Regions from separate parts of the Pseudomonas xantholysinigenes genome, predicted to be linked through region 3. Evidence: riboswitches for the same ligand, from Rfam matches in the RefSeq annotation. Region 3 holds a riboswitch; each other region holds the start of a gene.
What was found. A riboswitch is a leader RNA that binds a small molecule or an ion and turns the genes downstream of it on or off. The one in region 3 is predicted to bind cobalamin.

Region 1 (7,777 bases), 170 kb from region 3:
CCCAGGTAGGGCGCCGAGCCCATCTGCCAGAACAGCCAGTTCAGGCTCTCGGTACGCGCGGCCGGGGCCTTGGGCAGGAAGGCGCCGAACTTCTCGGCCAGGTACAGCAGGATCGAGCCGGACTCGAATACCCGCACCGGCGGTTCGACGCTGTTGTCGAGCAGGGCGGGGATCTTCGAGTTCGGGTTGATCCCGACGAAGCCGCTGCCGAACTGATCGCCGTCGCCGATGCGGATCAACCAGGCGTCGTACTCGGCGCCGACGTGCCCGAGGGCGAGCAGTTCCTCCAGGAGGATGGTGACCTTGACGCCGTTGGGCGTGGCCAGCGAGTAGAGCTGCAGTGGCTGTTTGCCGACCGGCAGCGGCTTGTCGTGGGTGGGGCCGGCGACCGGACGGTTGATGCTGGCGAACTGGCCTCCGGAGGGGGCCTGGTGGGTCCAGACCTTGGGCGGAATGTACTCGGGCTTGCTCATGCGCGGAATCTCCTGGTAGGCGGAATGCGGCCAAGTAAAGGCGTGGACCTGCATTCATGCCATGGGTTCGGCGCGGGGGACAAATGCAATCGATGCATAACGGATATCGAACGGCGAGGATTTACAGGTGGCATCAGCTGTGAAAGCAATCCCGCCAAGCGCTCGAGGCATCTGTTAAAGCTAGCGCGGTCGCTGTGGGAGCGGCTTCAGCCGCGAACACCGGCATAGCCGGTGCCAGGCACCGCGTCGCTTGCTTCGCGGGTAAACCCGCTCCCACAGGTGTGGTGCATGCCATGAAACCAGCGCGGTCGCTGTGGGAGCGGCTTCAGCCGCGAACACCGGCGCAGCCGGTGCCAGGCACCGCGTCGCTTGGTTCGCGGGTAAACCCGCTCCCACAGGTGTGGTGCATGCCTTGAGGTCGGCGCGGTCGCTGTGGGAGCGGCTTCAGCCGCGAACACCGGCAAAGCCGGTGCCAGGCACCGCGTCGCTTGGTTCGCGGGTAAGCCCGCTCCCACAGGTGTGGTGCATGCCATGAAACCGGCGCAGCCGGTGCCAGGCACCGCGTCGCTTGGTTCGCGGGTAAACCCGCTCCCACAGGTGTAGCGCATGGCTTGATGCCGGCGCGGTCCCTGTGGGAGCGGCTTCAGCCGCGAACACCGGCGTAGCCGGTGCCAGGCACCGCGTCGCTTGGTTCGCGGGTAAGCCCGCTCCCACAGGTGTGGTGCATGCCATGAAACCGGCGCGGTTGCTGTGGGAGCGGCTTCAGCCGCGAACACCGGCGTAGCTGGTGCCAGGTTTGCCTGCAATATCGCATGGCGAGGGTTCGAGGCCGTGGCCTTAGAAGCTGTAGTCCAGCGTGGCGAAATACGACCGCGGCGCGCCCAGCAACCATTGCTCGCCGCTGTAGCTGGACTGGGCGTACTGGCGGTCGAACAGATTGTTCAGTTGCAGGCCCAGGCGCACATCGGGCAGCACTTGCCAGCCGAGGTTGGCGTCGACCACGGTGTAGCCCGGTACCTGGGCGTCGTTGGCGGCACTGGTGTAGCGTGCGTCCACATAGCGCAGGCCGATGCCGGCGTCGACCGCCTGGCCGAAGCCTTTGCTCAACCACAGGTTGGCGGTTCGGTGCGGGACATCTTGCGGGCGATTGCCGGCTCGGTCGTAGACAACGCCACCGCTGCGTTGCAGGAAATCATCGTACTTGGCCCGCACCAACGCGGCGTTGGCCGACACCTGCCACTGGTTGCCCAATGCCAATTCCAGGCTCGCTTCGAGCCCATCGGAAGTCTGCTGGCCGGCTTGCTGGCTGCGCTTGGAGACCACGTCATAGACCGGCAACTTCTTCTTGACGATGTGGTACGCCGCCAGCGTCCACTCGCCACGTCCGTCCCAGAAGCGCTGTTTCAAGCCCAGTTCGGTCTGCTTGGCTTCGGTCAGTTCCAGGCGGTCTTCCGGTCGCAGGGTCAGCAGGTCGCCGACGCCGTCCTCGCTGGTGGAGTACTGGCCGTACAACGACAGATCGTCGGTGGCCGCGAACACCAGCCCAGCGCGCCAGTTACCGCCGCGCAGGCTGCGGTCGTTGCGGGTGCCGTCGACGAGGTTGTCGCGATCGATATGGTTCTGGTCGCGGCGCACGCCGGTCACCAACGACAGGCGCTCGGTGAGTTGCGTTCGGTTTTCGGCGAAAAGCGCAAAGGTGCTGGTTTTGGACAGCATCTGCGGGCGCAGCGGCGAGCCACTGTGGAAACCGCCGGGGGTGGGCTGCCAAGGGTCGAGTGGGTCACTGCCGTCGTCGTTGTAGGGCGAGTTGCTGTCGACATTGAAGCGAATCTTGTTGTACTCCGCCCCGACCACGGTCTTGCTGGCCAGGCCGAACAGCGCGTGATCGAAGGTGAAGCTCTGGCGGTCGCCGATCTGTTCCTGGTTGTGCTTGATTTCCAGGAAGCTGGCGCGCCCGACCAACCCGCTGTCGGCATCCCAGGCGTACTCCTCGGCATTGCGCCAGTGGCGGCGGCTCTTGATGTAGTACAGCTGGTTGCTGGCGCTGAGGCTGTCGTTGATCTGCCAGTCGCTGTTCAGCCGCGTCCACTCGTCGTGGTAGCGCTGCTGGTCGTTGCTGACGTTGTAGTTCTTCTTGCGCAGGCTGCCGCGCAGGTGGCCGTCGATCAGTGGGGTGCCGTAGTAGTTGGCCGGCTGCGCGTCGCCGCGCTCGTGGGACAAGGTGAAGCTCAGGTCGTCGGTGGCGTCGAAACGCAGCGCGGCCGACAGCGCCAGGCTGCGCGAGTCGGTGCGGTCGACCCAGCCGTTGCTGGCCTGCTGGTTGAGGGTGAGCCGGTAGCTCAGGCGTTCGCTCAGGCTGCCACCGCTGTCCAGGCCCAGCTGCTGGCGGTCCCAGGAACCGTAGCCCAGGCGCAGGTGGTTGCGGATGTCGCCGTCGAAAGGCTTTTTCGGGATCACGTTGACCACCGCGCCAGTGGCGCCTTCGCCATATAGCACCGAAGCCGGGCCGCGGATTACATCGATGCGCTCGACCATCCACGGGTCGACCGGGTAGGTCAGGGTGCCGGCGCCGGCGTACAGGCGCGAGCCATCGAACAGGGTCATCACCGAGCTCTGGCCGCTGAAGCCGCGGGCCGACAGGCCGGTGCCACCGTCGCCCGGCGTGCCGATGAAGGTGATGCCCGGTGAGCGGGTCACGGCATCCTGCACGGTCTGGTTGTTGCGCCCGAGGATCTGCGCTTCGCTCAGCGTGCTGGTGCTGGCCGGTGTTTCCAGGGCGCTGAGGTTCAGGCGCGAGCCGGCCTGGGTTGGGGTGGCCAGGTCGACCACCTGCGGGTCGCGGTTGTCGGTGATCGCCGTGGAGGGCAGGGTGAGGCTACCGGGCTGTTCATCGGCCAGGGCCGGGATCGAGACGGCGAGGCACGCCGCCAGGGTGTGAAGCTTGTTGAATCGGGACATGTCGTTCCACTGCTGCAGGAATGAATGGATCCCGGTGGAAGAACACGCAAAGGCGAACCGCGTAGGCAGGCGCGCACGCGGATACCGGCCTGCGCCCGCCCACCGCGGGTTGCCAAGTGAAGCCTCAGGCCGGTCTCCGGGCTTGCGAGGGTCGTGAAGCCTTCACCTTCCCATGCCGAGGCACAGTGGTCTGTCGAAGGGTTCGCTCGCTTACCGTTGCGGGGGCAGCGCCGGACTTGTCGTGGGGACGACTCACCGGCTTCCCGTTTCACCTTGCGCGCGGCGGCGCAGGGCACCTGAAACTGGCGCGCATCTGACCATCGAAGCGCCAGGGAGTCAATCGTTTGAGTGAATGGCGCCTCTGTGACTCATACCATGCGCTGCCCCTGTGGCAGCGGATTGATCGGGGCGTCGAACCGCCACGAAGCAGGCAATGCGGTGCCATGTGCTGTGTCGATCAGCGACCGCGCCGACGCGACACCCGCGCCTCGATGTTCTTGCGGCCAATCAGCAGTGGCGGTTTTTCCACCACCGGTTCGTCGGCCAGCCACTTGTACATCACCAGGCAGTCCACCAGGCCCAGTTCGGCATGGCGATAGGCCTTGGGCAAGCGCCCGACGGTGTCGAAGCCAAGCTTGTGCCACAGCGCCACGGCCACTTCGTTGGTCGCCACCACCGAGTTGAACTGCAGGGCCAGGAAGCCCTCCTGGCGGGCGAGTTTCTGCGAGTGCTCGCACATCAACCGGGCCACGCCGCGACCTCGGGCAGATTCGCCGACCATGTAGCCGCAGTTGCCCACATGCGCGCCGGGGCCGCCGGCATTGGCCTTGAGAAAGTACGAGCCGAGCAGTTCGCCGTCTTCCTCGGCCACCAGCGTGCGCAGCGGTGTTTCCAGCCACAGCGCGCGGGCGCGCTCGAGGTCGAGCCCGGGGTCGAAGGCGTAGGTCTGGCGGGCCTGGACAATGGCCTGGAAGGTGGGCCAGAAGCGTTGGAAATCTTCCGGGGTCATGGGGCGGATCTGGATCATGGCGGTTCCTGCGGGTACTGAGCCGCTCAGTCTGGGCGGCGCGGCGCCGCCGCGCAAGGGCGGCGACGCCTGGCCGGGTCAGGCGCCGGACTTGCCCACGGCATCCAGGGCCCGGGCCGAGTAGACCAGCGCGGCGCCAGCGTTCATCGCCACCGCCACGCCCAGGGCCTCGGCGATTTCCTCGCGGGTGGCGCCGTGCTTGACCGCCTGCTGCGAATGCACGGCGATGCAGCCGTCGCAGCGGGTGGTGACAGCCACGGCCAGGGAGATCAGTTCGCGGGTCTTGGCATCGAGGTGGTTGGTCTTGGCGCCGGCACCGCTGGCGGTCATGTAACCGGCCACGGTATCGGGAGAAAGGTGCTTGAGATCGCCGATGCCGGCCATCAACTGCTTACGGTAGGCGTCCCAGTCCATCATGCTCATCGTGTTCACCTTGTCAGGTTGGCAACAGGAGCTTTCAGGCTAGTCGAAAGTGGGCTGTTCGGGAGGCGGGACAGGGGCGACGCGAAGGTCGCCGGCAAGGCCGGCTCCTACGCGCGGGTAGGAGCCGGTTTGCGCAGGGCGATCAGATGTAGATGAAGACCAGTACCAGCGCCGCGACCACGGCCCACTTTTCCAGGTAGTAGCGGGTGCGGTTGCGCTTTTTCATGGCCTTGCCGCGTTCACGAATCTTGTAGATGCGGGTGAACAGGCGGTTGATGCCGCCGGTCTTGTCGCTGGCGTCGTTGGGCGCGGCGGCGGCGGCCATGACGTTGCGGCTGAACCAGCGGTTGAAGGCGCTCGCCCAGCGGTACTTGAGCGGGCGCTCGACGTCGCAGAACAGGATGATGCGGTTGTGCTCGGTGGTGTTGGCCGCGTAGTGGATGTAGGTCTCGTCGAACACCACGCCTTCGCCGTCGCGCCAGGAGTACTTCTCTCCGTCGACGTCGATGTAGCAGCCGTCATCGTTGGGGGTATCCAGGCCCAGGTGGTAGCGGTAGGAGCCGGCGTATGGGTCGCGGTGGCGCACCAGCTTGGCGCCTGGCGGCAGGGTAGCGAACATCGCCGCCTTGACCGAGCCGATGCCTTGCAGCAGTTCAGTGGTGCGCGGGCACAGGGTCATCGCCGAAGGGTGGCTCTCGCCGTACCACTTCAGGTAGAAGCGCTTCCAGCCGGTCTTGAAGAACGAGTTGAAGCCGACATCGTCGTAGTTGTCGGATTTCTTGATTTCACCGGCTTGCAGCAGCTGTTGGCCTTCGGCGCGGATTTCCTGCCAGTGGTCCTGCAGCACCTTCAGCTCGGGGAACGCTTCCACGGGCAGGTACGGTTTGGCCGGGTGCTTGGAGAACAGGTAGAGGAAGGCGTTGACCGGCGCCAGGAAGCTGGAGTGGTCGCCCAGCTGGCGGGTCAGTTTGTGGCGAACCCGACCGCGCAGGTGAACATAGGCGATCGAGAGTACGAAGATCAGTACGAGTGCAATTTTCATGGACGTTTACTTGTCGAAAAATGGCCATGCGCCATGGCGTAAGCCCGCCAGCATAAACAATCGTGGGCCGGGTTTGTACCTATTGTTACGACAAATCCACACGACTTAGGTGGGATGGCCTACGGGTTGCGTAAACGATTCAACAGCCCTTGCAGGCTTTTCCCATGGCCAGGGCGCTACACTCGACCCTTCGATCCGCAGCCAAGGAGCAGGACATGGTCCAGGACACACGCCCGAGCGGGGCGCCCTTCAAACGCCTGTTCTTCGCCTTGCCGGTCGTAGATGCCCAGTGCCGGGCCCTGGCGCAATGGCGGCGGAGCTTGAGCCTGCGCAGCGGCAGGCCGGTGCCGGCGGAGAACTTCCATGTCACCCTGGTGTCTCTGGGCGATGTCGATGCGGGGCAGGTCTCGTCGATCTGCGCCGCGGTCGACCGGTTGACACTGCCGCAGGCGCCACTGCGGCTGGTGCTGGACCGCATGCAGGTGTGGCCGCGTGCCGATGCGCTGGTGCTGGAGCCCGAGCAGGCGCCCGTCGCCTTGCGTCAGTTGGTGTATGCCCTGCACCAGGCGTTGTTGCCGCTCGGTATCGCGGCGCCGACCCGCGAGTACCGGCCACACCTGACCCTGTCGCGGGATTTTCGCGGCCAGTTGCCGGAAGCCGGTGAGGCACCGGAGTTCTTCCTGACGGCGCGGCACTTCACCCTGTACGAGTCGCGCAAGGGCCGCTACTGGCCCTTGGCCGAGTGGCCCCTGGCGCAGTGAAAGCGGCGGCTGATATCCAGCCCGTCGAGGAAGTCTTCGTCATGGGAAATCACCAGTAGCGCATTGGGGTAGTGGGCGAGCACCTCCAGCACGTGGCGACGGGTACGCAGGTCGAGATTGTTGGTCGGCTCGTCGAGGATCAGCAACTGCGGCGGACGCGCCGCGATGCAGGCCAGCGCCAGGCGTGCCTTCTCGCCACCGGACAACGCCTGCACCGGGGTGTGCACCGCGTGCGCCTGGCGAAACAGAAAGCTCGCCAGGTGCGCGCGCAGTTGTTCCTGTGACCAGGTAGGCACGTGCCGGGCCAAGGCTTCGAGGACGCTGGCGTTGGCCGGCAGGGTGGCATAGTGCTGGTCGAGGTAGCCGATGGTGTCGGGGGCCGGTGTCAGCCACTCGCCCAGGCGCCACACGGCGGGGTCGCCGAGCACGGCCCGGGCCAGGGTCGATTTGCCGCTGCCGTTGGCACCGGTCAGGGCCAGGCGTTCGCCACCGGCCAACTGCAGGTCTATGCCGCTGAGCACCGCCATGTCGCCGTGGCCGATGCTGCCATTGCGCACCTGGACCAGCAGCCGCGACGATTGCGCGGTCGCCGGCAGGTGGAAATGCGGAACGATCACGGGCTCCGGGCGCAACTCGGCCAGTTGCCCGCTCAGTTCGCGCTGCTGTTGCAGGATCTGCCCCTGCTTGCGACCAGCGGTGGTGTTGCCGCGGCCCAGTTTGGTCGGCGAACGCACGGTCGCCCACTTGCGGTTTTCGATGGATTTCGCCCCGCGTTTGCGGGCGTTGGCGGCCCGCGCCTGCTCTTGCATCAGTGCGTCGTGGCTGTCATCGCGGGCGCGCCGCAGTTCGGCGATGCGTTTGCTGAGCCCGGCGCGTTGCTGCTCGCGTTCGGCCATATAGTTTGCGTAGCTGCCGGTGAAGACCTCCAGGTGGCCCTGGTGCAAGTGCCACAGGGTGTCGCAGGTCTGGTTCATCAGCGCGACGTCATGGCTGACCAGCACCAGGGTACCGGGGAAATGCTCGAGCATGCGTGACAGCGAGCGACGGTTGTCGGCGTCCAGGTGGTTGGTCGGTTCGTCGAGCAGCAGCAGGT
Region 2 (7,777 bases), 500 kb from region 3:
AGCAGCCGTTCGTGGTGCTGATGCTGCTGACTACCAGCACCTTGATCCCGTTCTACGCCCACCTGCTGCTGGAGCGCACACGCAAGGCCACGGCCCTGGCCGAGGCCGCGACCCGAGAGAAGTCGCGCTTCCTGGCCCAGGCCAGCCATGACCTGCGCCAGCCGATTCACTCCATTGGCCTGTTCACCGCCTGCCTGCGCGAGGCCCACTTGGGCGAGGAAGAACGGCGCCTGGTGGACAGCATCGACCGCTCGCTGCTCAATGTCTCGCAACTGTTCCGTTCGATCCTCGACCTCTACACCCTGGACAACGGCCAGGTGCAGCCGAAGTGGGAGTCGTTCGCCGTGGATGGCTTTTTGCGCGAGCTGCTGCGCCAGAACAGCGAAGCGGCGCGCTGGGCGGGCGTTGAGATGCGCCTGGTACCCAGCCGGCACTGGATTCGCGCCGACCCGGGGATGCTGGCGACCATGGTCCAGAACCTGTTGTCCAATAGCTTCAAGTACGCCGCCGGACGCCCCTTGCTGATAGGCGTGCGCCCGCGTGGCCAGGGCCTGGCCATTGTGGTCTGCGATCGCGGGCGCGGCATCGCCCTCGAGCATCAGGACAAGGTGTTCGAGGAGTTCTACCGGGTGCGCGAACTGCGTGACAAGGATGTCGAGGGAGTCGGCCTGGGGCTGGCCATCGTCAAGCGCCTCGGCACCTTGATGGGGCTCAGGGTAAGCCTGCGCTCGCGTCCAGGACATGGCACCACGGTGACTTTGCAGGGGTTGCCGATCGTCGCGCCGCAGGTGCCGCGCTCGAACATCGACCAGGCGATCCAGGCCGGCATGCTCAGCGGTTTGCGGGTGTGCCTGGTGGAGGATGACCACAACGTGTTGCAGGCCACCAGTGCCTTGCTGCGGCGCTGGGGCTGCGAGGTGCAGGCCGAAAGCTCGCCCCACGGGCTGAGCAGTGACTGCGAGGTGATCGTCGCCGACTATGACCTGGGGCCGCAGGCCACGGGTATCGATTGCATCGACCAGCTGCGGGCCCAGCGCGGCGAGCGGGTGCCGGCCCTGATCATGACCGGCCATGACCTGGATCGCCTGCAGGGCGCGTTGCAGGCGCGCGGCATCGCCGTACTGGCCAAACCGGTGCGGCCGGCGGAGCTGCGCGCGGCATTGCGGACATTGCGCGAGGAGGCAGCGGCGCCGACCAACTAGGCCGGCGCGGCCCAAAGTCACTGGAAGGCCGGGGTCTGGCCTTCTTTCCAGCAGTTGGGGGAGGGCGTAATCAGACCCATGCCGGCGACGGCGACCATGCCGCCACTGGCCACCTGGCAGTCGAACTGGCCCTTGCCGGTGCTCACGCTGTAGTAAGTGGTGCTGGAGTCGCTGCGCAGGTTGCTGACCTTGCTCACCGGCACGCCCAGGGTGACCTCGGTGCGTTGCTTGAGGGTGTCGGCATTGGGCGAGGCGGTCTGGCAGCCGGCCATGGCGGCGAGGCCGGCGAGCAGGACCAGGGACTTGATGGGGAGGGACATGGGGATCATCGCATTGCTTCCTTGGCATTGTTCTCGGAACGCCGCTCGCCCGGCCAGGAAAGGGAGGGACTGGCCGGACGAGGGGTAGGGCGACTATAGCGCTGGCGTACCCCTGGGGATGTAGGGCAGATGTGCGAGATGGCGAATAGCTATTATTGGCTCCCGCCGCATCAATAAGCCATGGCAGGCTCAGCCCTGGCGGCGCAGCAACACGATAAAGAATCCACCCCCCAGCGCCGCCGTGGCGATACCGATCGGCAGGTCCTGCGGGGCGATCAAGGTGCGCGCGGCCAGGTCGACCCAGACCACGAACAGCGCCCCAAGCAGCGCGCAGGCCGGCAGCAGTCGACGATGCTCGGCGCCGACCAGGCGGCGGGCGATATGCGGCAGCATCAGCCCGACGAAACCGATGGCGCCCGACAGCGACACCAGCACGCCGGTCAGCAAGGCGCAGGCTACGAACACGCCGGCGCGTACCCGGCGAGTGTCGATGCCTAGGCTCACGGCGGTCTGTTCGCCGCTCATCAAGGCGTTGAGCGCGCGGGCCATCACCATCAGCAGGATGAAACCGGCCAGCACGCTCAAGGCCGGCAGCCACAGCAATGACCACTGGGCCAGCCCCAGCCCGCCAAGCATCCAGAACATCACCGAGCTCGCCGCATGGGGATCACCGGTGTACAGCAGCAGGTTGGCCAGCGCCATCACCACGAATGACACCGCGACCCCGGCCAGCAGCAGCTGTTCGCTGTCCAGGCGCCCACGTCGGCTGGCCACGCCAAGGACCAGCAGCATGCAGCCCAGGGCGCCGAGAAATGCCGCCAGCGGCAAGCTCAGCACCCCGGCGAAAGGGCCAAGGTAGAGCACCACCAACACCGCGCCCAGCACCGCCCCCGAACTCACCCCCAGCAGGTGCGGGTCGGCCAGAGGGTTGCGGGTCACTGCCTGCAGGGCACAGCCGACCAGCGCCAACCCGGCGCCGACCAGGGCGCCGAGCAGCACCCGTGGCGCACGGATCTGCCAGACGATCTGGGCCTGGCCGCGGCCGAGGTCCGCCGCCTGGGCCAGGCCCAGTTGCTGCAGGACGATTTCCAGCACCTTGGCGGCCGGCACCTGGGCCGCGCCGAACCCCAGCGACAACAGGCACGAGCCCAGCAACGCGGCGCTCAGGGCCAGAAGCAACAGGCGATAGGCCGTGGGTTGGCGCAGCGGATTCATGGCTGCGCTCCGGCAAACTGCTGTGGCTGCAATGCCCGGGCGAGTGTTTCGATGGCGGCGGCGTTTTCCACCGACGGTGTCACCTGCAGGTACGACAGCACCACGAAACGCCGCTCGCGAATCGCCGTGACTGCGCCCAGTGCCGGGTGCTGGAGTAGGTAGTCACGTTTCTGCTGCCACGAGGTCGGCCCGTAGTCGACGATGACGATGACCTGCGGATCGCGTTCAACCACGCTTTCCCAGCTGACCTCGGTCCAGCTGGCCTGCACGTCGGCCATGACATTGCGCCCGCCGGCGCTGTCGATCAGCGCCTGGGGCATGCCCAGGCTGCCGGAGGTGGTGGGGCGATCCTCGCCGCTGTCGTAGAGAAATACCCGCGGCCTGGTCTGTACCGAGGCCATCGCAGCGCTGACGCGCGCGACACGCTGGCGCAACGCGGCGATCAGCGTATCGGCCCGCGCGCTGACGCCGAAGATCCGCCCGAGGTTGCCCAGGTCGGTGTAGAGGTCCTCGAGACTCGCCGGGTGCCAGGGCATGATCCGCGAGCAGGATTCGCTCAACTCGTAAACCGGGATGCCGAACGGCGCCAGGCGCTGCGGCGTGAGCGGCCCGCCCACCTGCATGCCATAGCTCCAGCCGGCGAACAGCAAGTCGGCGTCGACGTCCAGCAGGTTCTCCACCGAAGGGTAGCGCGGCGCCAGCTCCGGTAGGCCATGCAACGCCTCGCGCAGTGCCGGGTCGAGGCTTTTCCAGCCGCTGATGCCGCTGTAGCCGACCATGCGTTCGCGCAGCCCAAGGGCCAGGAGCATGCCGGTCAGGTTGACATCGTGGCTCACCGCCCGCTGCGGTGGTTGGGTGAAGGTGACTGCGCGGTCGCAACTGCGCACGGTCACGGGGAAGCTGTCCGCCATGGTGCACAGGGGCAGGCAGGCGAGCAGTAAAACAAGCCAGGGTTTCATGCGTGACGGATCCAGGTAATGCGTGGGTGATCGCCAATGGGATGCCGGTCGACCAGGGCGTGAACGCCAAATACCTCGGCCAGGCACTGTTCGGTCAGGACCTCGGCGGGCGTGCCGTGGTTGACCAGGCGACCCTGCTCGATCAGGTACAGCCGATCGCAGAAGGCCGCGGCCAGGTTGAGGTCATGGAAGCTGGCCAACAGGCCCAGGCCACTACCGCGCAGGTGCTGCAGCAATGCCAGTTGATGGCGTGGGTCGAGGTGGTTGGTGGGTTCGTCGAGAATCAGCAGGCGCGGCTGCTGGGCCAGCGCCCGGGCCAGCAGCACACGCTGCTTCTCGCCGCCGGACAAGCTGGCGAACGCCTGCGTGGCGCGTTGCAGCAGGTTCAACTGGCGCATGGCAGCGTCCACTGGTGCGCCAGGGCCATCGCCGTCGAGCCAGCCCAGGTGCGGGGTGCGGCCCATGGCGACGACATCGCGCACGCTCAGGCCGAAGTCTTCGGGAAACTCCTGGAGCATCACCGCCACGCGCCGGGCCAGCCAGCGCGGTGGATGCCGCCAGATATCCTCGCCGTCGAGCAATACCCGGCCGCTGCGTGGCCGGCTGAAACGATAGGCGCAGCGCAGCAGGCTGGTCTTGCCACTGCCATTGGGGCCGATCAGGCCGACGAATTCACCGGGGCGCACCTCGAGGTCGATCGCTGCCAGCAGGTCGGGCGCGCCGGGGGACGGCGACCAGTGCAGGTGTTCGAGGCGCAGGAGGGGCACAGGCATGAACAGACACCAGGACGGGAGGAATGAACCCGACGGTGACGGTGGCTGGCAGCCGCGCAGGCGGCAGGGCGCCTGGCACACTCAGCGCACCCGCCCTCCGCGGGAATGGCCATGGGCGAATCAGGCCGGTCTCCGGGCTTGCGAGGGTCGTCGGGCATTCACCTTCCCATGCTCGGGGCACAGTGGTCTGTCGAATGCCTGGCTCGCTTACCGTTGCGGGGGCAGCGCCGGACTTCCCGCCAGGGGCGAGGCACCGGCTTCCCGTTTAACCCCAGGCGCTGCGGCCTGGGACACCTGAAAGCAGGGGCGCATCTGAGCATTTATGCCGGGGTGAGTCAATGCGCCGAGGTTCAGGGGCGTCTGCGCAGGTTCAATTGGCCAGCAGCCGCTCGTGGACCCAGCCTTGCGCGGTGAGCACCATAGCGCGGGTTTCTTCCAGGGGCTTGCTGGCACTGGCAAGCGCCTGGTCGAGGCCGGTGATCCCGGCCTGGATCGCGCTGTCGGCGGCCCAGGCTGGCAGCTCGTTGATCCGGTAACTGTAGGTGACCTGCGTTTGCCGGCGCCCCTGCTGTTCGCCGGGCACGCTGAAGCCCTTGATGGCGGTGACCTCGGCCTTGCCGAAGCACAGGCCGCCGATGTTCCCGGTCTTGCCCTGGCGAGCATCGGCCTTATAGTAGCGGCGGCCCTCGTCGGTGAGGTCGTAGGCGTAGTAGATGTCGGTGCGCGCCGGTTGCCACAGGCGCTCGGGGACTTCGGTGCGGCTGATCTCGCGTTCACTGACCACGCCGACCTGGGCCAGGGCATGCAAGGCCTTGTTGGTGCCCTCGACATCGAAGTCGCGGGTGCGGGTGGGAAAGGCGCTGATCACGAAGCAGTAGGGGTACTGGGTGTCGAGGTAGGCCTGGGCCGCCTGGCGCAGCTCGGCTTCGCTGGGCTGCTGGCCGTCCGAGCAGCCGACCAGGCTCGCCAGCAGGGCCGGGGCAATGAGCTTCCTGTCCATCGTAGGGCTTCCTTGAATTGCCGATCACGGGTAGGGCGCTGGGATTAGAACCCGCGCGGCAGAGCGTCCGCAATCGTGGCAAGACGACATATCGACGGGCTTGTGCGGCGGTTGGCAGTTGGTGCCCGGCGCGCCACCGGTGACTGCCCGGCAATTTGCCCATGCTCATCCATACTGCTCTGATCCGCCCCGCGTCGTCGGGGCCTGACGGGGAGGAGCATGCGATGGCCAAGAACGCCGGCAGCAAACGCAAGCGGGACAGCGCCGCGGAAAAACTCGGGCGCAAGCCCTATGACGCCGAGCTCAAGCGCCTGCACACCGAGCTGGTGAAGCTGCAGCAGTGGGTGGTCGCCAAGGGGCTCAAGGTGTGCATCGTCTTCGAGGGCCGCGATGGCGCTGGCAAAGGCGGCACGATCAAGGCCATCACCGAGCGGGTCAGCCCACGGGTGTTCCGCGTGGTGGCGCTGCCAGCACCGACCGAGCGGGAAAAGACCCAAATGTACGCCCAGCGCTACCTGACCCACCTGCCGGCGGCCGGCGAGGTGGTGATCTTCGATCGCAGTTGGTACAACCGCGCCGGGGTCGAGCGGGTCATGGGGTTCTGCAGCGACGAGCAGGCGCGCAAGTTCCTCACCGTGGTGCCGATGTTCGAGCGGATGATGGTCGAGTCGGGGATCATCCTCATCAAGTACTGGCTTGAAGTCAGCGCCCAGGAGCAGACCCGCCGCCTGCAGGACCGTATCAACGACGGGCGCAAGCTGTGGAAGCTGTCGCCGATGGACGTCAAGTCGTACACCCGCTGGGACGACTACACCCGCGCCCGCGACGACATGTTCGCGGCCTCCGACTCGTCCTGGGCGCCTTGGTACATGGCCCGCTCGGAAGACAAGCGCAAGGCGCGGTTGAACATCATCAGCCATCTGCTGCAGCAGATCCCCTACAAGGACCTCAGCCACGAACACCAGGTGGCGCTGCCCAAGCGCGGCAAGATCGGCAAGTACAAGGCCCAGCCTTACCCGTTCAAGATGGTCGCCGAGCGGTTTTGAATCATAGGTAGTGGGCGTTGATGTATGCGCTGATCTGGCGGCCGGCAGACTCGGAATATTCAAACGTCAGCTGGCCATCGGTGACACGGTACTCGATGGGCGGCGTTTGCGAGCGAACGATGATCGAGGCCAATGCAGCGCCGCCGTGCTTGAAGTTGTCGACGAAAACGAAACACCCCCAGTTGATGTCTTCCTGCATCGACGGATCGCCCTTGCGCGCCGAGGGGTGGGCAAAAGGCGGAATTTCGATGTGGTCGTGGCGTGTGACCTCGTCCTCTTCAGCGCTCTTGGGCACGATGGCTTCGTACTTGAGGGTGTCGCCGCAGTAGGTTTGCGCGATGATCAGTTTGGGATTGCCGACCCGCAGAGTTCTCGACATCGGGTTGATGCTGATATCCAGGAACACGAAGTTCGCGCTGAGCTTATGGAAGCGGCCATCGTAGAACACGGCCATTTCATACCCGCCGCCAAAGAACTCGAGCAGGCTGTCAGCGCTGTCGCCCTTCCTGAACTCCGCATTTAGCAGATGGGCGACCTGGGTCAAGGCTATGGAGGCCGCATAGGCCGAGATTTCATCTTCGCCAGGCGGCGCTGGGGCAATGCTCTGCATGATCGGCGCGAAGTCATGCACGACCGAGGCGCCAGATCCACCGCAGTGCACCTCGCCGAGGATGGGGCACTCGAACTGCTCGCAACCAATGCTGAAAGTATGCAGTTGGTCTTCTTCAAGGATGGCGCCGGCAAGCTGCAGTTCGTGTGTGCCAAGCTTGTCGAACAGCTTTTTCATGACGTCCCGGGTAATGCGGATTCTGCCGGACAACCTGCGCAAGCGTGTGATGAAGTGCCTGGCCTGTAGCTGGCTGTCTGCCCATGCCAGCGCACAGTAGTCAGTGATGATGCAGACCTTTTGCGAGGACTTGTTGATTGCCCAGCTGCCTGAAAAAAAATTGGAAACGTTGCCCAGGGTTGGCAATACGGTCTGAGGCGGTCCCGCTTCTCCCACTGGCCCGTTGATGAGCGTATCGGCGATGACGATGGCGCAGCCGGCAGGGTTGTAGGAAGCAATGACGGTCATGCGGATGGTCCTTATTTGTCAACGACGGTTGGACGAGTATCGATGCTCACCACCACCGACATGCCCGGCCGCAGGCGTCGGGCATCGGCCTGGTCGGTGTCGACGAGGATGCGCACCGGAATGCGCTGGGCGATCTTGACGAAGTTGCCGGTGGCGTTGTCGCTTTGCAGCAGGGCGAATTCGGAGC
Region 3 (7,777 bases):
TGACCCGCTGGGTAGCCGCCGGGTTGTTGAGCAAGGCATTGCCTGTGCGGGTAGGGCGAGCCACCAGTTGCCCGCCACAATTGGGGCACTGCCCCTGGAAGTGGCGGCCGTTGCAGGTGCGGCAGAAGGTGCACTCGAAGGAGCAGATCAGCGCATCCGGGCTTTCTGCCGGTAGATCGCGGTCGCAGCATTCGCAGTTGGGGCGTAGTTCGAGTATGGCAGGCATTCCGTTGGCGGGGTGTGTGCAGTGTGCAACGCCGCCGCCCCGGCGGCAATCGCCTCAGTGGCCTTGGCGGTACAGGTGCGCGTGCCCGGCGCGGTACAGCGCCGACTCGGAGAACGGCGCATCGCCCAGCACATGGCCTACCAGGATCAGCGCGGTGCGGCGAAAGCCTTTTTCCGCGACCCGTTCGACGATGTCAGCCAGGGTTGCGCTGACCCAGTCCTGGTCCGGCCAGGTGGCGCGGTGCACCACCGCGATCGGACAAGTGGCTCCATAGTGCGGCAGCAGTTCATCGACGATCCTTGGCAGGTGCTTGACCCCCAGGTGGATGGCCAAGGTGCTGCCGTGCCGGGCCAGGTCGGCCAGTTGTTCGCCGGGCGGCATCGGCGAGCTGTCGCCGTAGCGGGTAAGGATGACGGTCTGGGCGACGTCCGGCAGGGTTAGTTCGCAGCCTAGCAGTGCGGCGCTGGCGGCGGTGGCGGTGACCCCAGGGATGATCTGGTAGTCGATGCCCAGTGCCCGCAAATGACGAATCTGTTCGCCGATGGCGCCATACAGGCTGGGATCGCCACTGTGCACTCGGGCCACGTCCAGGCCCTCGGCATGGGCCTGGCGCATGGCGTCGATGATCTGCTCCAGGTGCAGTTCCGCGCTGTTGAGCACTGTCCGTGCGCTATGGCCTTCGAGTACCGCCGGCGGGACCAGGGAGCCTGCGTAGATGATGACCGGACACTGGCGAATCAGGCGCTGGCCCTTGACCGTGATCAGTTCCGGATCGCCGGGGCCGGCGCCGATGAAGTAGACCGTCATGGCGGCTCCTTGCAGATAATGAAGGCGGATTATCCGCCGAACGCCAGTGCCAGGGTAGCGCCGGCAAGGACTTGCCGTGGTACCTGCAGCCTGGGTTGCGACGACGCGCGCGAGGCCAGGGCCAGCGCGGCGCTTTCGGCCACGCCCCAGCAACCGGTCTGGGCAAAGGCGATGGCCGAGCGTTGGCTGAGCAAGGGTTCGAAGGCGAGCAGGTGCGTGGCGTCGAAACAGACGAAGGGCACGCCGAGTCGCTCGGCCAGGGCCAGCAGGCCCGGCTCGCGGGCCTTGGTGTCGATGCTGGCGATGGCGCGCAGGGCCGAATGGGGCAGGGCATGGTTGGCCAGGGTTCTGCGCAACAGCACCGCCAGGGTCTCGACGGGGCAGCCACGGCGACAGCCGAAGCCCGCGTACAGCGCGGGCACTTGGCTGAGCTCGTGCATCAGGCCTGGCGGGCGCGGCGGAACAGCCAGGCGCTGAGCAGGCTCAGGGCCAGCCAGAACGCGGCGTTGGTCAGCCACGAAGCGATCTTGAACTGAGTGGCCAGGGCTTCCGGCGCGAGGCTTTCATGCACCGCAGGCTGCGGTGCGCCGACCACATGGGGGGCTACCAGCAAGACCACACCCAGGGCCTTGAGCAGCCAATGCCGGCCAAACACCAGCAAGGCCAGGCCGGCTGCCGTGGCGGCTGCGGTGCCGATCCACCAGGTCTGGCGCTGGCCGAGGTCGGCGGCCGCGGTCCCGGGTAGCTCGGGAGGCAGGCCCAGAGTCGGCGCCAGGCAGAACACCGCGAAGCCAGCCAGGCCCCACAGCGCACCCGTGGCGGTACGGCCTGGCTCGCGCAGGCTGTACAACGCGGCGAGGATCAGGGCGAAGCCGACTGCCACCACCAGGTTGCCGCCGGTGGTCGACAGCACGCGCTGCCAGCCATCTTCCGGCGCCCAGGCCTCGGCACTGTGCTCATGGCTGTGGCCGGGGGCCTCGTCGTGTTCGTGATGTTCGGCGACTGGGCCGGCGTTCTCGAAGGTTTCCGCCTGGAGAATCAGCGGGGCGACCCAGAAACTTTGCAGCAGGGTCAGCAGCAGGGCGGCCAGCAGCCCGCTGAAACCCGCGGTGCGGGCGATGCGCGTAATCATGCGGGCGTACTCAGTGGCAGGGGAAGGCGGCGCTGTGGCGGGTGTCGTGGGCGGCGTTGTGCACCGCTTCGATGTGCGAGAAGCCCGCGAAGTACACCAGGCACAGGCCCAGCAGGCTGGCACCCACGGCGACGAGCATGCGCTGGCTGAGGCTGACGGGGGTGGCGAGGCTGTGTTTGGCACTGGTGATGGGCATGACGCGTTCCTCTGCTGCTTTTGTTTTGGGCAACGGGCAAGCGCGACGCCCCCGGGCGCGGAGGGCCCAGGGCAAGCGACAGCACCCGCCCACCGCGGGGTTGTTCATCGAGCACCACAGGCCGGTCTCCGGGCTGGCGAGGCGGAGCAGGGCTCCGGTCGCTTACCGTTGCGGGGGCAGCACCGGCTTTGTCGGGGCTTGGTTCCAAGGCCGCGCGACGCACCGGTTTCCCGTTTCACCCCAATGGGGCACCTGAGGGCAGTGCGCTAGCAAATCACGGGGCGTAGCCGGCGTCAATCGCGGCGGCGGTTGACCGCTGTCGGGTGGATGCGTAGCCTTGCCGCTTCGAGGTTCTCAGGCCTGGCCTGAGCTAAGACGGGAACGCGGTACAAGCCGCGGCTGCCCCCGCAACTGTAAGCACTGAAAGGTTCGGCACAGGCCACTGCGCAGGCGCGCGGGAAGGCGCCGGACGGGTGCAAGCCAGGAGACCTGCCTCGCGACGTTTTCGACTTTCAACCGGGCGGGGTGATCCGGTGGCGAACGCGCCCGGCCAGCATGGCCGCGGCCGCCGTCCCGCATGCCCGCGCCATAGCCGCCAAGGGCAACGCGACATGAAAACACTGGCCAAGCTCCCCGTCACCATCGTCACCGGCTTCCTCGGCTCGGGCAAGACCACCTTGCTCCGCCACATGCTCGACAACGCCCAAGGCCGCCGTATCGCGGTGATCGTCAATGAATTCGGCGAGCTGGGCATCGACGGCGAGATCCTCAAGCAGTGCAGCATCGGCTGCACCGAGGAAGAGGCGCTCGGCCGAGTCTTCGAGCTGGCCAACGGCTGCCTGTGCTGCACCGTGCAGGAAGAGTTCTTCCCGGTGATGCGTGAGTTGGTGGCGCGCCGTGGCGACCTCGACCATATCCTGATCGAAACCAGCGGCCTGGCCCTGCCCAAGCCTTTGGTGCAGGCCTTCCAATGGCCGGAAATCCGCAACGCCTGCACCGTCGATGCGGTGATCACCGTGGTCGATAGCCCGGCCGTGGCCGCTGGCACCTTCGCCGCCTACCCGGACCAGGTCGACGCGCAGCGCAAGCTCGACCCCAACCTGGATCACGAGTCGCCGCTGCACGAGCTGTTCGCCGACCAGTTGGCCAGCGCCGACCTGGTGGTGCTGAACAAGGCCGACCTGATCGACGCCGCCGGCCTGGCCAAGGTGCGTGCCGAGGTGGCCGAGGAACTGCCGCCGGCGGTCAAGGTGATCGAGGCCAGCAGTGGCCGCCTGCCGCTCGACGTGCTGCTGGGCGTGGGGGCCGAATCCGAGGCGCATATCGACGGTCGCCGCACCCACCACGATTCGCACCACGACGGCGATGATCACGACGATCACGATCATGATGCCTTCGACTCGATCTCCATCGATCTGCCCGAGGCCGACGAAAGCCTGCTGCTCGATGCCCTGACCCAGCTGGTCGGCGAATTCGGCATCCTGCGCGCCAAGGGTTTTGCCGCCATTCCCGGCAAGCCGATGCGCCTGCTGATCCAGGGCGTGGGCACGCGTTTCGACAAGCACTTCGACCGCGCCTGGCGCAGCGACGAGCCGCGCATCACCCGCCTGGTGCTGATCGGTCAGGACCTCGACGCCGTGCAACTGGAAGCGCGCCTGCGCCAGGCCCTGGGCGCCTGACCCATGCACCTGCTGCGGACCCAGCCCGGCGGCTTCGTGCCGGACGACAGCATCGCCGACCTTGGCCAGACCCCCGCCGAGCTGGTGATTCTCTGCAGCGGCGACTCCCACCTGGCACTGCTCGCCGAAACCGCCGAGCAGTTGCCAAACGATTTTCCCAGCGTACGCCTGGCCAACCCTATGCAGGTGCAGAACCACGCCTCGGTCGACCTGTATGTCGACCAGGTGCTGCGCCATGCCAAGGTGATCCTGGTGTCGCTGCACGGCGGCGTCGGCTACTGGCGCTATGGCGTAGAACAACTGGTGGCGCTAGCCAGTCGTGGCGTGCAGCTGATCCTGGTGCCGGGCGACGACCGCCCGGACCCGGAACTCACCGATCTGGGCACGGTGCGTGGTGCCCAGGCAGAACGCCTGTGGCACTACCTGCGCCAAGGCGGCAAGGCCAACGCGATCAACCTGTTCAACTGCCTGGCCAGTCAATGGCTGGGGCGTGACTACGCCTGGGAAGAGCCCCAGCCGCTGCCGCGCACGGCGGTCTATCACCCGTCACGGCCCAGTGCCCAGTTGCAGGATTGGTACGGCGAGTGGAACCCCGAGTACCCGGTGGCACCGCTGCTGTTCTACCGCTCGCACCTGCAGGCGGCCAACACGGCGTTCATCGATGTGTTCTGCCAGCGCTTGCAAGCGTGCGGGCTCAATCCGTTGCCGATCGCCGTGGCCAGCCTCAAGGAGAGCGCCTGCCTGGGGCAGGTCGAAGCCTGGCTCGATGAGGTGCAGGCCGAGGTGGTGATCAACACCACCGGCTTTGCCCTGTCCAGCCCCGAGCAACCCAACCTGAGGCCGCTGCGTCGCGACGTGCCGGTGTTGCAGGCCATCTGCGCCCAGGACAACCAGCCCGGTTGGGAGCAGAGCGAGCAGGGCCTGGGCGCGCGCGACCTGGCCATGCACATCGCCTTGCCCGAGCTGGACGGGCGCATCATCACGCGCCCGGTGAGTTTCAAGGACCTGGCCTGGCGCAGCGAGCGCAGCCAGTCCGACGTGGTCTGTTACCGCGCCCACCCCGAGCGCATGGACTTCGTCGCCGAACTGGCGCGGCGCTGGGTGACGCTGGCGCGCCTGGACAACCAGGAAAAGCGCGTGGCGCTGGTGCTGGCCAACTACCCGACCCGTGACGGGCGCATCGGCAACGGGGTCGGCCTGGATACCCCTGGCGCCGCGTTGAATATCCTCAAGGCGATGCAGGAGCAGGGCTATCCGGTGGCTGGGCTGCCGGACAGCGGCACCGCGCTCATTCATCAACTGCTGGGCGGGGTGACCAACGACCTCGACCACCTCGATCAACGCCCCTGTGCCCAGAGCCTGAGTCTGGCCGACTACCAGGCGGCCTTCGCCGCGCTGCCCGAGGCCAACCAGCGTGCCGTGCTGGCGCGTTGGGGGGCACCCGAACAAGACCCGATGTTCCGCAGCGGGCGGATGATGATCGCCGGCTTGCGCTATGGCCTGACCTTCGTCGGCATCCAGCCGGCCCGCGGTTATCAGGTGGATCACAGCGCGGTGTACCACGACCCGGACCTGGTACCGCCGCACGGCTACCTGGCGTTCCATTTCTGGCTGCGCAACGGCTATGCCGCCGATGCGCTGATCCATGTCGGCAAGCACGGCAACCTGGAGTGGCTGCCGGGCAAGGGCGTGGGGCTGTCCGCCGAGTGCTGGCCGGATGCGCTGCTCGGACCGCTGCCGAACATCTACCCGTTCATCGTCAACGACCCAGGCGAAGGCGCCCAGGCCAAGCGTCGCACCCAGGCGGTGATCATCGACCACCTGATGCCGCCGCTGACCCGCGCCGAGAGCTACGGCCCACTGCGCCACCTGGAACAGCTGGCCGACGAATACTACGAAGCCCAGCTGCTTGATCCGCGCCGGGCCCAGGAGCTGCAACGGGACATTCTCGAGCTGCTCAAGCGCAACCACATCGACCGCGAATTGCAGCTCGAAGGCCAGCTGGACGATGCGGCCGTGTGGCTGCCGCGCCTGGATACCTACCTGTGCGACCTCAAGGAATCGCAGATCCGCGATGGCCTGCATGTGTTCGGCCAGTCGCCTGCCGGGCGCTTGCGCGACGATACGCTGCTGGCATTGCTGCGGGTGGCCCGGGGCGATGGCAAGGGCGGTAATGCCAGCTTGATTCGTGTCCTGGCCAAGGCGCTTGAGCTGGGCTTCGATCCGCTGGATTGCGACCTTGGCCAGGCCTGGGACGGGCCGCGCCCCGCGCAGCTGCAGGCGCTGGACGGCGCCTTGTGGCGGACCTGCGGTGATACCCGCGAACGCTTGGAACTGCTGGCATTGAGCTTGATCAAGCAGTCGTTGAGCGCAGCTGTCGAGCTGCCGCAAGCGCCTGGCTGGCAGCCGGTGGGAGCAGTGCTGGCGGCGCTGGTGGCGGATGTCGCACCCCGTCTCGACGCTTGCGGTGATGCCGAGATGGATGGCTTGCTGGCGGCCCTGGCGGGACGCTTCGTGCCGGCCGGGCCCAGCGGCGCCCCCAGCCGAGGGCGCCTGGACGTGCTGCCCACCGGGCGCAACTTCTATACCGTCGATGTGCGCAACCTGCCCACCACCACGGCCTGGCGCTTGGGCTTCGCCTCGGCCAACCTGATTCTCGAACGCCACCTGCAGGACCACGGCGATCACTTGCGCCAATTGGGTCTGTCGGTGTGGGGCACGGCGACCATGCGCACCGGCGGTGACGATATCGCCCAGGCCATGGCCTTGATGGGCGTGCGCCCGGTCTGGGCCACCGGCAGCCAGCGGGTCGACGACTTCGAGATCTTGCCCTTGAGCCTGCTTGACCGGCCGCGGGTGGATGTGACACTGCGGGTGTCCGGGTTCTTCCGCGATGCCTTCGGTAACCTGATCCGTCTGTTCGACGCGGCGGTGCAGGCAGTGGCGGCGCTGGACGAGCCGGACGACTGGAACCCGCTGGCCGCCCGTGTGCGTGCCGAGCGGCAAACCCTACTCGCCGAGGGTCTGGACGCCGACCAGGCAGCGCGTCAGGCAGGTTGGCGGGTGTTCGGCGCCAAGCCCGGTGCCTACGGCGCCGGGGTGCAGAACGCCATCGACGGGCGCTTGTGGCACAGTCGTGACGACCTGGCCGAGGTCTACCTCAATCACGGCGGCTACGCCTATGGCGCCAGCGACGACGGCACCCCGGCCCGGGCCCGCTTCGCCCAGCGCCTGGCCCAGGTGCAGGCGGTGCTGCAGAATCAGGACAACCACGAGCACGACCTGCTCGACTCCAACGACTACTACCAGTTCCAGGGTGGCATGCTTGCCGCCGCCGAGACCCTGGCCGGCACCACCCGGGCCAGTTACCACGGTGATCACAGCCAGGCCGACCGGCCACGCATCCGTACCTTGAAGGAAGAGTTGAACCGGGTGATCCGCGCCCGCGCCCTCAACCCCAAGTGGATCGACGGTGCCAAGCGCCATGGCTATAAAGGCGCCTTCGAGCTGGCGGCGACAGTCGACAACCTGTTTGCCTTCGACGCCACCACGCACCTGATCGACGATCACCATTACCAAGGCCTGGCCGATGCCTATGTGCTCGACCCTGGCACCCGTGATTTTCTCCGCGAACACAACCCAGAGGCCCTGCGCGACCTCACCGAGCGCCTGCTGGAAGCCCAGCAGCGCGGTTTGTGGCAGGAGCCGGGCGAATACCGCGACAGCCTCGAGCAGCA
Region 4 (7,777 bases), 280 kb from region 3:
GCCCAAGACGATCGAACCGGCCTGATTGACCTGCAGGAGGTCGCCCAGCCCTTTGCGGCTGCGTTGTCATGCAGGGAACCATTATCCCTGTGGGAGCGCGAACCAGACGACCTGGTGTCTGATGCCGGCCAGGGCGCGCCCTGGCTGTTGAAATCAGAACCCACCCGCCAATGGCCATTCCACCGCCAAGCGAATCTGGTCGCCATCCAGCTCCGCTTGCGCGGTGTTGCCACGATGCACGTTATGCCTCAAGGAAAACGCCACGCCCTTGGCCTTGCCGCTCTGCACCACGTACCGCGCTTCCAGGTCGCGCTCCCAGTGTCGGCCATCCTTGCCATACCCTAGGTAGGCATAGCCGCCTCGCGGGTCCACGTGTGTCCCATCGATGGCGAACCCACGCACATACAGCGCGGTGAAGCTCAGCCCCGGCACGCCATACCCGCTCATGTTCAGGTCGTAGCGTGCCTGCCAGGACTTTTCGTTGGGCGCATTGAAGTCGGACATCTGCACGGCGTTGCCGAGGAAGATGGCACCCCGTGTCACATAGTCGAATGGGCTATCGCCATCCACCTGTTGCCAGCCGAGGCTGAAGGCATGTGGCCCCTGGGCGTAACGGGTGACCAGGCTCCAGGTGGTGTTGTCGATACGTCCCGACAAGGCTTTGCCGGTGTCACGGGTGCGGTACAGGTTGAGGTCGAGGTTGACGCTGCGTCGATCGTCGAGGGCGTGGCTGAGGGTACTGCCGAAATAGTGCTGGTTCCAGCTGTCCTGGTAGCGCGAGGTGTAAAGGCTGGCGCTTATGCCGGTGGTTGGGTTCCATGTGGCACCGGCCAGGCCGAACTGATTGCCCTGGCGGGCATTGGAATAGTTGACCACGAAGCCCTGGTCGTGGCTCGAGGCGTTGCGGTCGGTGCTGGCGGTGAAGTGACCGGCGACCAGTTTGAGCTTGTCGATTTCTTGGCTGGTGAGAAAAAAGCCGGTGGCGGTCTCGGGCAGCAGGCGGCTGTCGGATGAACTGAACACTGGCGTCTTGACCCGTTGCTCGCCATACGCCAGCACGCTGTTCGAGACGCGCAGCTTGAGCGCGGCGCCGCCTCGGCTGTAGGCGCGCTTGGGGTGACCCTCGTTGTCCAGCCCCAGCAGTCGCGCCTTGCCGGCACGGCCACCGCCGCTGTCGAGTTGAGCGCCCAGGTAGGCGTGGGCATCCGCGCCGACGCCGATCGGTCCTTGGGTGAATCCCGAGTTGAACGTGCCCATCACCCCATAGGCCCACTCTTCGGCCTTGCCATTACGCTCGTGGCGCGGCTTGTAGGCATTGCGCGCGCCGCCGTTGCGTCCACCGTGGCGGTAGTCACGCTGGTCGAAGATGCTGCGGTTGAGCAACTGCCAGTTACTGTCGGCAATCAACCCCCTTGACTGCGACTGCGCCGAATCGGCCAGGGCCAGGGGCGTCAGACTCAGCAGGGGCAGGGCCAGGGCGATGGGCTTCAAGGGCGGTTTCCGGATTCAGGTGGCGCGAAAACGCAGGATGCGTGCGCCGTCCACAGGGTCGGTGAGGTAATGAGCGCGCACGCCGAAGGTGTCCAGCAGGCGCTCCGGCGTCAGCACCGTTTCGGGTGCGCCGAGGGCGACCAGACGCCCTTGGTCGAGTACCGCCAGACGGTCGCAGGTCAACGCCTGGTTGAGGTCGTGCAGCGCCACCACGGTCGTCACCGGTAGCGCCTGCACCTGGTGCAGCAAGCTCAGTTGGTGCTGGATGTCGAGGTGGTTGGTCGGCTCGTCGAGCAGCAGCACCTGCGGGCGCTGCGCCAGGGCACGGGCGATATGCACGCGCTGGCGCTCACCGCCGGACAGCTCGCCCCAGCGGCGCTGGCGCAGGTGGCTGGCGTCGACGTCGGCCAGGGCCTGTTCGACGATGGCTCGATCGGCCTGGGCAAAGGGTGCCAAGGCCGACAACCAGGGCGTGCGACCAAGGGCGACGGCGTCGAACACGCTGATGGCGTCCAGGGTGTCGGCGTGTTGCTCGACCAGTGCCAGGATTTGCGCGATACGTCGGCGCGGCAGGGTCGTCAGTGTCTCGCCCAGCAACTGGACAGCGCCGCTGCTAGGCAGGCGCAGGCCAGCCAGGAGCTTGAGCAAGGTGGACTTGCCGGAGCCATTGGGCCCGACCACGCCGAGGGTCTCGCCGGCACGCAGCGCCAGGTCGATGCCGTGCAGTACCTCGCGCCCACCCAGGCGCAGGCCCAGGCCCTGGCAACTGATAGGCGCGGTTGCCGGAGGGTTCATAGCGGTCATGGGCGGCCCCGCCGACTGACCAGAATCAGTGCGAATACCGGTGCGCCGATCAGCGCGGTGACCACGCCGACGGGAATCACCTGGCCGCTGATCAGCGTGCGCGACACGATGTCGGCGACGATCAGGAACAACGCCCCGCCCAGGGCGCTGGCCGGTACCAGGCGCGCATGCCCGGGGCCGAGCAGCAGGCGCAGGGCGTGGGGGATGACCAACCCGACGAAGCCAATGGCACCGACGATCGACACCATCACCGCGGTTACCAGCGCCGCGCAACTGATCAGCAGCAATTGGGTGCGGCGCACCGGCACGCCAAGCGAGGCGGCGGAGTCGGCACCGAAGGTGAAGGCATCCAGAGCTCGGCGATGCCACAGGCACACCAGCAACCCAAGCAGGGCGGCGGGCAGCGCCAACCAGACGGCGGGCCAGCGCACGCCGCTGAGGTTGCCGAGCAACCAGAACAGGATGCCGCGAGCTTGCTCGGCCGTGGCGGACTTGGTGATCAGGAAGGCGGTGAGCGCATTGAACAGCTGCGAACCGGCGATGCCGGCCAGGATCACCTGGGCATTGTCGTGGCGGCTGCGACTGCCGCTGGCCTGGGACAGTGCCAGCACCAAGGCGAAGGCCGCCAGCGCGCCGAGGAAGGCGCCGCCGGACAGCGACAGCGCCGCGCCACCCAGCCCCAGCAGGCCGACGGCCACGGCGCCGGTCGAGGCGCCAGCGGAGAGGCCGAGCAAGTACGGCTCGGCCAACGGGTTACGCAGCAATGCCTGGAGGATCACCCCGCAGAGGGCCAGCCCGGCACCGCAAGCGGCCGCTACCAGGGTCCGCGGCAGGCGGTAGTTCCAGATGATGCCAGCGTCGATCGGGTCCAGCGGATGGCCGGCCTGCCATAGCTGGTTGGCCAGTACCTGCCAGACCACATCGACACCCACTCGGGTCTCACCGATGGCGATACCAGCGAGCATGGCCAGGCTCAGGGCAAGCAGCGCGCAGGCGCCCAGGGGCAACAGGCGGCTCATGGTTGCGCTGCTTTGCCACTGGCGAAGGCCGCGGACAGCACCTCCAGCCCGCGGAACAGGCGGATGCCCGCCTGCATGGCATCGGCGTCAAGCACGATGATCCGGCCTTGCTGCACCGCGTCCATGTTGCGTGTCACCGGATCGGTGCGCAGGAATTCGAGCTTTTTCTGGTAGTCGTCGGCGGGGTAGCGACGGCGGTCCATGCGGGCCACGATCAACCAGGTCGGATTGGCCCGGGCCAGGGTTTCCCAGCCCACGGTTGGCCATTCTTCGCTGGACTCGACCACGTTGCGCACGCCGAGGGTCTGCAGCATGAAGTCGGCCACGCCCTGGCGGCCGGCAACATAGGGATCGAGCGCCAGGTCGGCGCTGGAGAACCAGAACAGCGCGCTGGTGTGGGCCAGATCCTTGCCTGCCAACTGTCGCTGGGCGCGCAGCAGGCTGTCTTGAAGCGCCGTGTTCAGTGCATTACCGCGCGCCTGCACATCGAAGATTTCGGCCAGTTGGCTGATGCTTTTGTAAATGCTCTCGACCTTGAACGGTCGCAGACGGGTGCCGTCGGCACCGACCAGGTTGTCCTTGCCTTCGCAATCGGAAGGCAGCAGGTAGGTAGGGATGTGCAATTCGGCGAACTGTTCACGGGTGGCCACCGCGCCCTGGGCGCCGACCATCCACTCGAACTGCACCGCCACCAACTGCGGACGCTTGCCGACCACGGCCTCGAAGCTCGGTTCGTTGTCGGCCAGGCGCTCGACCTGATCGTTCTGCGCCTTGAACTCGGGCAGGACGTTGTTGAACCACAGCGAGGTACCCGCCAGGCGCTCGCCCAGGCCCAGGGCGTAGAGCAGTTCGGTGCCGGCCTGGCCGATGGTCACTGCGCGTTCGGGCGCCTGGGCGAACGTCTGGGGCACGCCGCAATTGTCGAGGGTCAGCGGGTAGTGGGTCGCGCTGGCCTGGGCCAGGCCTGATAGTGTCAGGCCAGCGAGCAAGGTGGCGAGGCGGGGCAGCATGGTGGGGCGATCTCCTGTCTTGCGGTGCGCGGTCATGGGCACGGACAGGCATCGCCGAGCGCGAGCGAGGGGCTCGAAGCGCAAGGCGGATGACCATCCCGGACACCCCGCCGGTTGGTGAATGCGTGCCGGCAGGTCTCCTGACTGGTGCGTCCTGGCCCGGCGCCAGCCTTCCCGGATGGATCATCCAGTGGCATCGATGGCGCGGGCTCGGCACCTACAGTTGCGGGGGCAGTTCCGTTCGGCCCGCGGTTGGCGAGCCCTGGATTCCCTTTTGATTCCGTGTGGAAACCGGCGGGCGGCATGGTAGACCATCACACCGCCGGGCGAAACGCTTTTACAGGTACTTGAGCCAGGCCAGGTCGCGGCGGCGCGCCTTCAGGCGGGCGAACCCGCGTACCGGCAAGTACAGCGCAACAGCCAGCAGCACGGCGACCAGCCATACCGCCGCGATGTGGTCGAAGCCGAAATAGTCGCCCTGGTTGTGGCCGAACAGGGCGACACTGGCCAGGTACAGTAGCTTGAGCACATACAGGTGCAGCAGGTAGAAGAACATGGGCGCCGCGCCGAACACGGCCAGGAGGGTGATCCAGCGGGTGTTGCCGGCACGTTCGAAGCCGCGCAGCAACAGCAAGCCAACACCGAGGGTCAGGGCCAGGAACAGCAGCGAGGGCGGGTACTTGGTGATATTGAAGAAACTCATCAGAGTCTGGGTGACGCTGGGGTAGGGGCTCCAGGGCGCCTCGCCATAACCGTTGAGCAGGCGCAGCGCGACGAAACCCAGCAAGGCCAAGGCCCCGGCCAGCAGCAGGTGTCGTTGGCGCTCGGTAGCCTGGCTGCCGCCGGCGAACCAAGGCCCCAGGCCGTAACCCAGGGCAATCACGCCGATCCATGGCAACAGCGGATAAGAGGTGCGCAGGCGCAGCCCGTCGACGAGTTCCAGCCAGCCACGATCATGCAGGATCGCCCACGGCACATGCAGCACCGATGCCGGCCCGAAATGCAGGTCGTCGAGCAGGTTGTGCCCGGCGACGATCAGCACGCCCAGGGTGATCAGCAGCGGGCGTGGCAACCACACCAGCAGCGACAGGGCGATCATGCTCAGGCCGATGGCCCAGATCACCTGCAGGTAGATCACGCTGGGGGGAAACTGGAAAGTCCAGGCGAAATTGACCAGGGTGAACTCCAGCACCACCAGGAACAGGCCACGCTTGAACAGGAAGGCCGAGACCTCGCCGCGACCCCGGTGTTTTTCCCCGTACAACCAGGCCGACAGCCCGGTAAGCAGCACGAACACTGGCGCGCAGAGGTGCGCCAGGGTGCGACTGGCAAACAGACTGGGGTCGGTGGCGTCGACGGTCATCGGGTCGCTGACCTGGCGGTGCAGGAAGAAGGTTTCGCGCACGTGGTCCAGGAGCATGAACAGGATCACCAGGCCGCGCAGGGCGTCGATGCTTTGCAGGCGTTGGTTGGGTGCGAGGGAGGTGCTGGTCATCGGAAAGCGTCGCGGGGAAGGAATAATTGAAATGTTATCTTATATCATTAAATGTTTTCCTGAATAGCTTCAGAAGACCTCTGCGATCCGCTAGCAGCAGGCCTTGCCGGTGAACACCGGCCGCGCCGGTGCCATCCAGCGTATCGCCAGGTTCGCCAGCAAGGCCGGCTCCTACAAGGGTCGAGTGATGCTCGTGTCAATGCCCGAACGCTTTCTGGCTGTCTTTGCAGCTGGCTTGCGAGGCGTCCTGCGTCACTGGTCGTGCGTGGGGATTGCCCAGGTCTTCCATCGCCAGGCGGTGGGTTTCGGGGGCAAGATACGCAGCCAAGGCACACACGCAAGTAATCAGCAGCGCCAGCCCACCGACCACCAGCGGGATATTTTCCGACCCCGGCGGCGCCACCATGGCGAACAGTGCCGGCAGCATGGCGGTGATCATGGTGCCGATGTTCTGTGCAATGGCCATGGCCGAGACGCGATAGCGGGTGTGGAACAGCTCCGGGTAGAAGCTGGGGAATACGGCGTTGTAGCCCTGGTAGACCATGCCCCACATGACGATCGAGGCGGCGAAGGCCAGCGGCACGTGCTGGATGCTGATCGCATACAGGTAGACGAACGCCAGCAGGCCCGAGCCCAGGCAGCCGGCGATCATGGTCGGGCGCCGGCCGATCTTGTCCGAGAGGCTACCGACGAAGGGGATCACCAGCACCGCGACGATATTGCCCACCACCGGAATCCACAGGTACACGCTCTTGTCGAAGCCGATGCCATAGGCCGGCTGTACGGCGTAGGCGGCGCCAAAGATGGTGGCGACCACCGGGATCACGTTCATCAGCGCCATGAACATCACCAGCACCATGTGCCGCCAGCTATGGCGAAACGCCTCGCTGATCGGCGACTTGGCCACCTTGGCCTGCTGTTCTTCCTGGACGAACGCCGGCGTTTCGTGGACTTCCTTGCGGATGATGAAGCCGGCGATCAGCACCACCGCACTCATCAGGAACGGAATCCGCCAGCCCCACTCATTGAACGCCTCGCTGGGCATGAAGTAGGCCAATGGCAGGAACACCGCCGCTGCCATCACCTGGCCGGCCTGCACGCCTTGCAGGGTGTAGCTGGCGTAGTAGCCACGGCGCCCGAACGGCGCGTGCTCCATGATCATCGAACTGGCCCCGGATATCTCGCCGGCAACGGCGAAACCCTGGATCAATCGCAGCACTACCAGCAGCGCCGGAGCCAGCAGGCCGATGTCGTGGTAGGTGGGCAGCAGGCCCACCGCCATGGTGGAAAGGCCCATCAGGAACATGCACAGCAGCAGCACGTTCTTGCGCCCGCGGGTATCGCCCCAGTGGCCGAGCACGAAGGCCCCGACAGGGCGCGCCAGGTAGCCGACGCCGTAGGTGGCCAGCGAGGCGATGATGGCCATCTTCGGGTCGCTGGAGGGGAAGAAAATCTGCGGGAAGATCAGCGCCGCGGCCTGGGCATAGATGAAGAAGTCGTAGTACTCCAGGGCAGAGCCGATCCAGCCGCTGGCAGTGGCTTTGCGAGCTTGGGAGCTTGAGTGGGCCATGTTGTCTCCGTTGTTCTTGTCAGGGGCCGCAGGGTCAGTGCCGGGGGCACGAACGGGGGCTATGGGGAGAAGACGAACGAGGCGTCGCGGATCGCAGGGCGAGCAAGGTGTGCATAGATCGGTACCCGTTTTCTTGAATTTATTATGTGGTGACGCTGGGCGTTGCAGCGCAGGTCCCGCCGGATGGCCGGAGGTAACCTGCTGCTGGTGTTCATGGTTGTTCAGCGGGGTAGGTGGCGCAATTCAGTAAAAAGGGTTTTGTGCGGTAATCGAACAGAAACTAACTGTTCCGTACAAAGTTCATTGCCGGGGCGACTCTACCTGCGAATAATCGATTGTGCCAGACAGCACCTGTCGGGCACGGCCCATTCGTGGTCAATCCGCTGCC

Region 1: linked by a shared signal. The riboswitch ahead of HU772_RS15005 (TonB-dependent receptor) and the one ahead of cobW (cobalamin biosynthesis protein CobW) in region 3 are both predicted to bind cobalamin.
Region 2: linked by a shared signal. The riboswitch ahead of HU772_RS12200 (ABC transporter ATP-binding protein) and the one ahead of cobW (cobalamin biosynthesis protein CobW) in region 3 are both predicted to bind cobalamin.
Region 4: linked by a shared signal. The riboswitch ahead of HU772_RS12960 (ABC transporter substrate-binding protein) and the one ahead of cobW (cobalamin biosynthesis protein CobW) in region 3 are both predicted to bind cobalamin.

What each region holds. Positions count from the first base shown of each region.
Region 1 is NZ_CP077095.1:3,380,460-3,388,236, reverse strand. It holds gene yghU (glutathione-dependent disulfide-bond oxidoreductase) at 1-473, opposite strand, end outside; gene HU772_RS15005 (TonB-dependent receptor) at 1,311-3,431, opposite strand; cobalamin riboswitch at 3,542-3,746, opposite strand; gene HU772_RS15000 (GNAT family N-acetyltransferase) at 3,889-4,458, opposite strand; gene HU772_RS14995 (carboxymuconolactone decarboxylase family protein) at 4,537-4,881, opposite strand; gene lpxO (lipid A hydroxylase LpxO) at 5,024-5,923, opposite strand; gene thpR (RNA 2',3'-cyclic phosphodiesterase) at 6,139-6,684, shown strand; gene HU772_RS14980 (ABC-F family ATP-binding cassette domain-containing protein) at 6,648-7,777, opposite strand, start outside.
Region 2 is NZ_CP077095.1:2,718,446-2,726,222, forward strand. It holds gene HU772_RS12180 (ATP-binding response regulator) at 1-1,202, shown strand, start outside; gene HU772_RS12185 (hypothetical protein) at 1,220-1,531, opposite strand; gene HU772_RS12190 (FecCD family ABC transporter permease) at 1,712-2,737, opposite strand; gene HU772_RS12195 (ABC transporter substrate-binding protein) at 2,734-3,696, opposite strand; gene HU772_RS12200 (ABC transporter ATP-binding protein) at 3,693-4,463, opposite strand; cobalamin riboswitch at 4,588-4,769, opposite strand; gene HU772_RS12205 (SEN1982 family lipoprotein) at 4,840-5,469, opposite strand; gene ppk2 (polyphosphate kinase 2) at 5,694-6,515, shown strand; gene HU772_RS12215 (hypothetical protein) at 6,517-7,590, opposite strand; gene HU772_RS12220 (HlyD family secretion protein) at 7,602-7,777, opposite strand, start outside.
Region 3 is NZ_CP077095.1:3,214,264-3,222,040, reverse strand. It holds gene HU772_RS14260 (DUF1272 domain-containing protein) at 1-217, opposite strand, end outside; gene cobM (precorrin-4 C(11)-methyltransferase) at 281-1,033, opposite strand; gene HU772_RS14250 (cobalamin biosynthesis protein) at 1,063-1,455, opposite strand; gene HU772_RS14245 (CbtA family protein) at 1,473-2,165, opposite strand; gene HU772_RS14240 (CbtB domain-containing protein) at 2,176-2,361, opposite strand; cobalamin riboswitch at 2,464-2,632, opposite strand; cobalamin riboswitch at 2,693-2,872, shown strand; gene cobW (cobalamin biosynthesis protein CobW) at 2,973-4,040, shown strand; gene cobN (cobaltochelatase subunit CobN) at 4,044-7,777, shown strand, end outside.
Region 4 is NZ_CP077095.1:2,931,171-2,938,947, reverse strand. It holds gene HU772_RS12980 (hypothetical protein) at 1-25, shown strand, start outside; gene HU772_RS12975 (OprD family porin) at 154-1,491, opposite strand; gene HU772_RS12970 (ABC transporter ATP-binding protein) at 1,507-2,295, opposite strand; gene HU772_RS12965 (FecCD family ABC transporter permease) at 2,292-3,314, opposite strand; gene HU772_RS12960 (ABC transporter substrate-binding protein) at 3,311-4,324, opposite strand; cobalamin riboswitch at 4,438-4,635, opposite strand; gene HU772_RS12955 (acetyltransferase domain-containing protein) at 4,662-5,819, opposite strand; gene HU772_RS12950 (MFS transporter) at 6,016-7,389, opposite strand.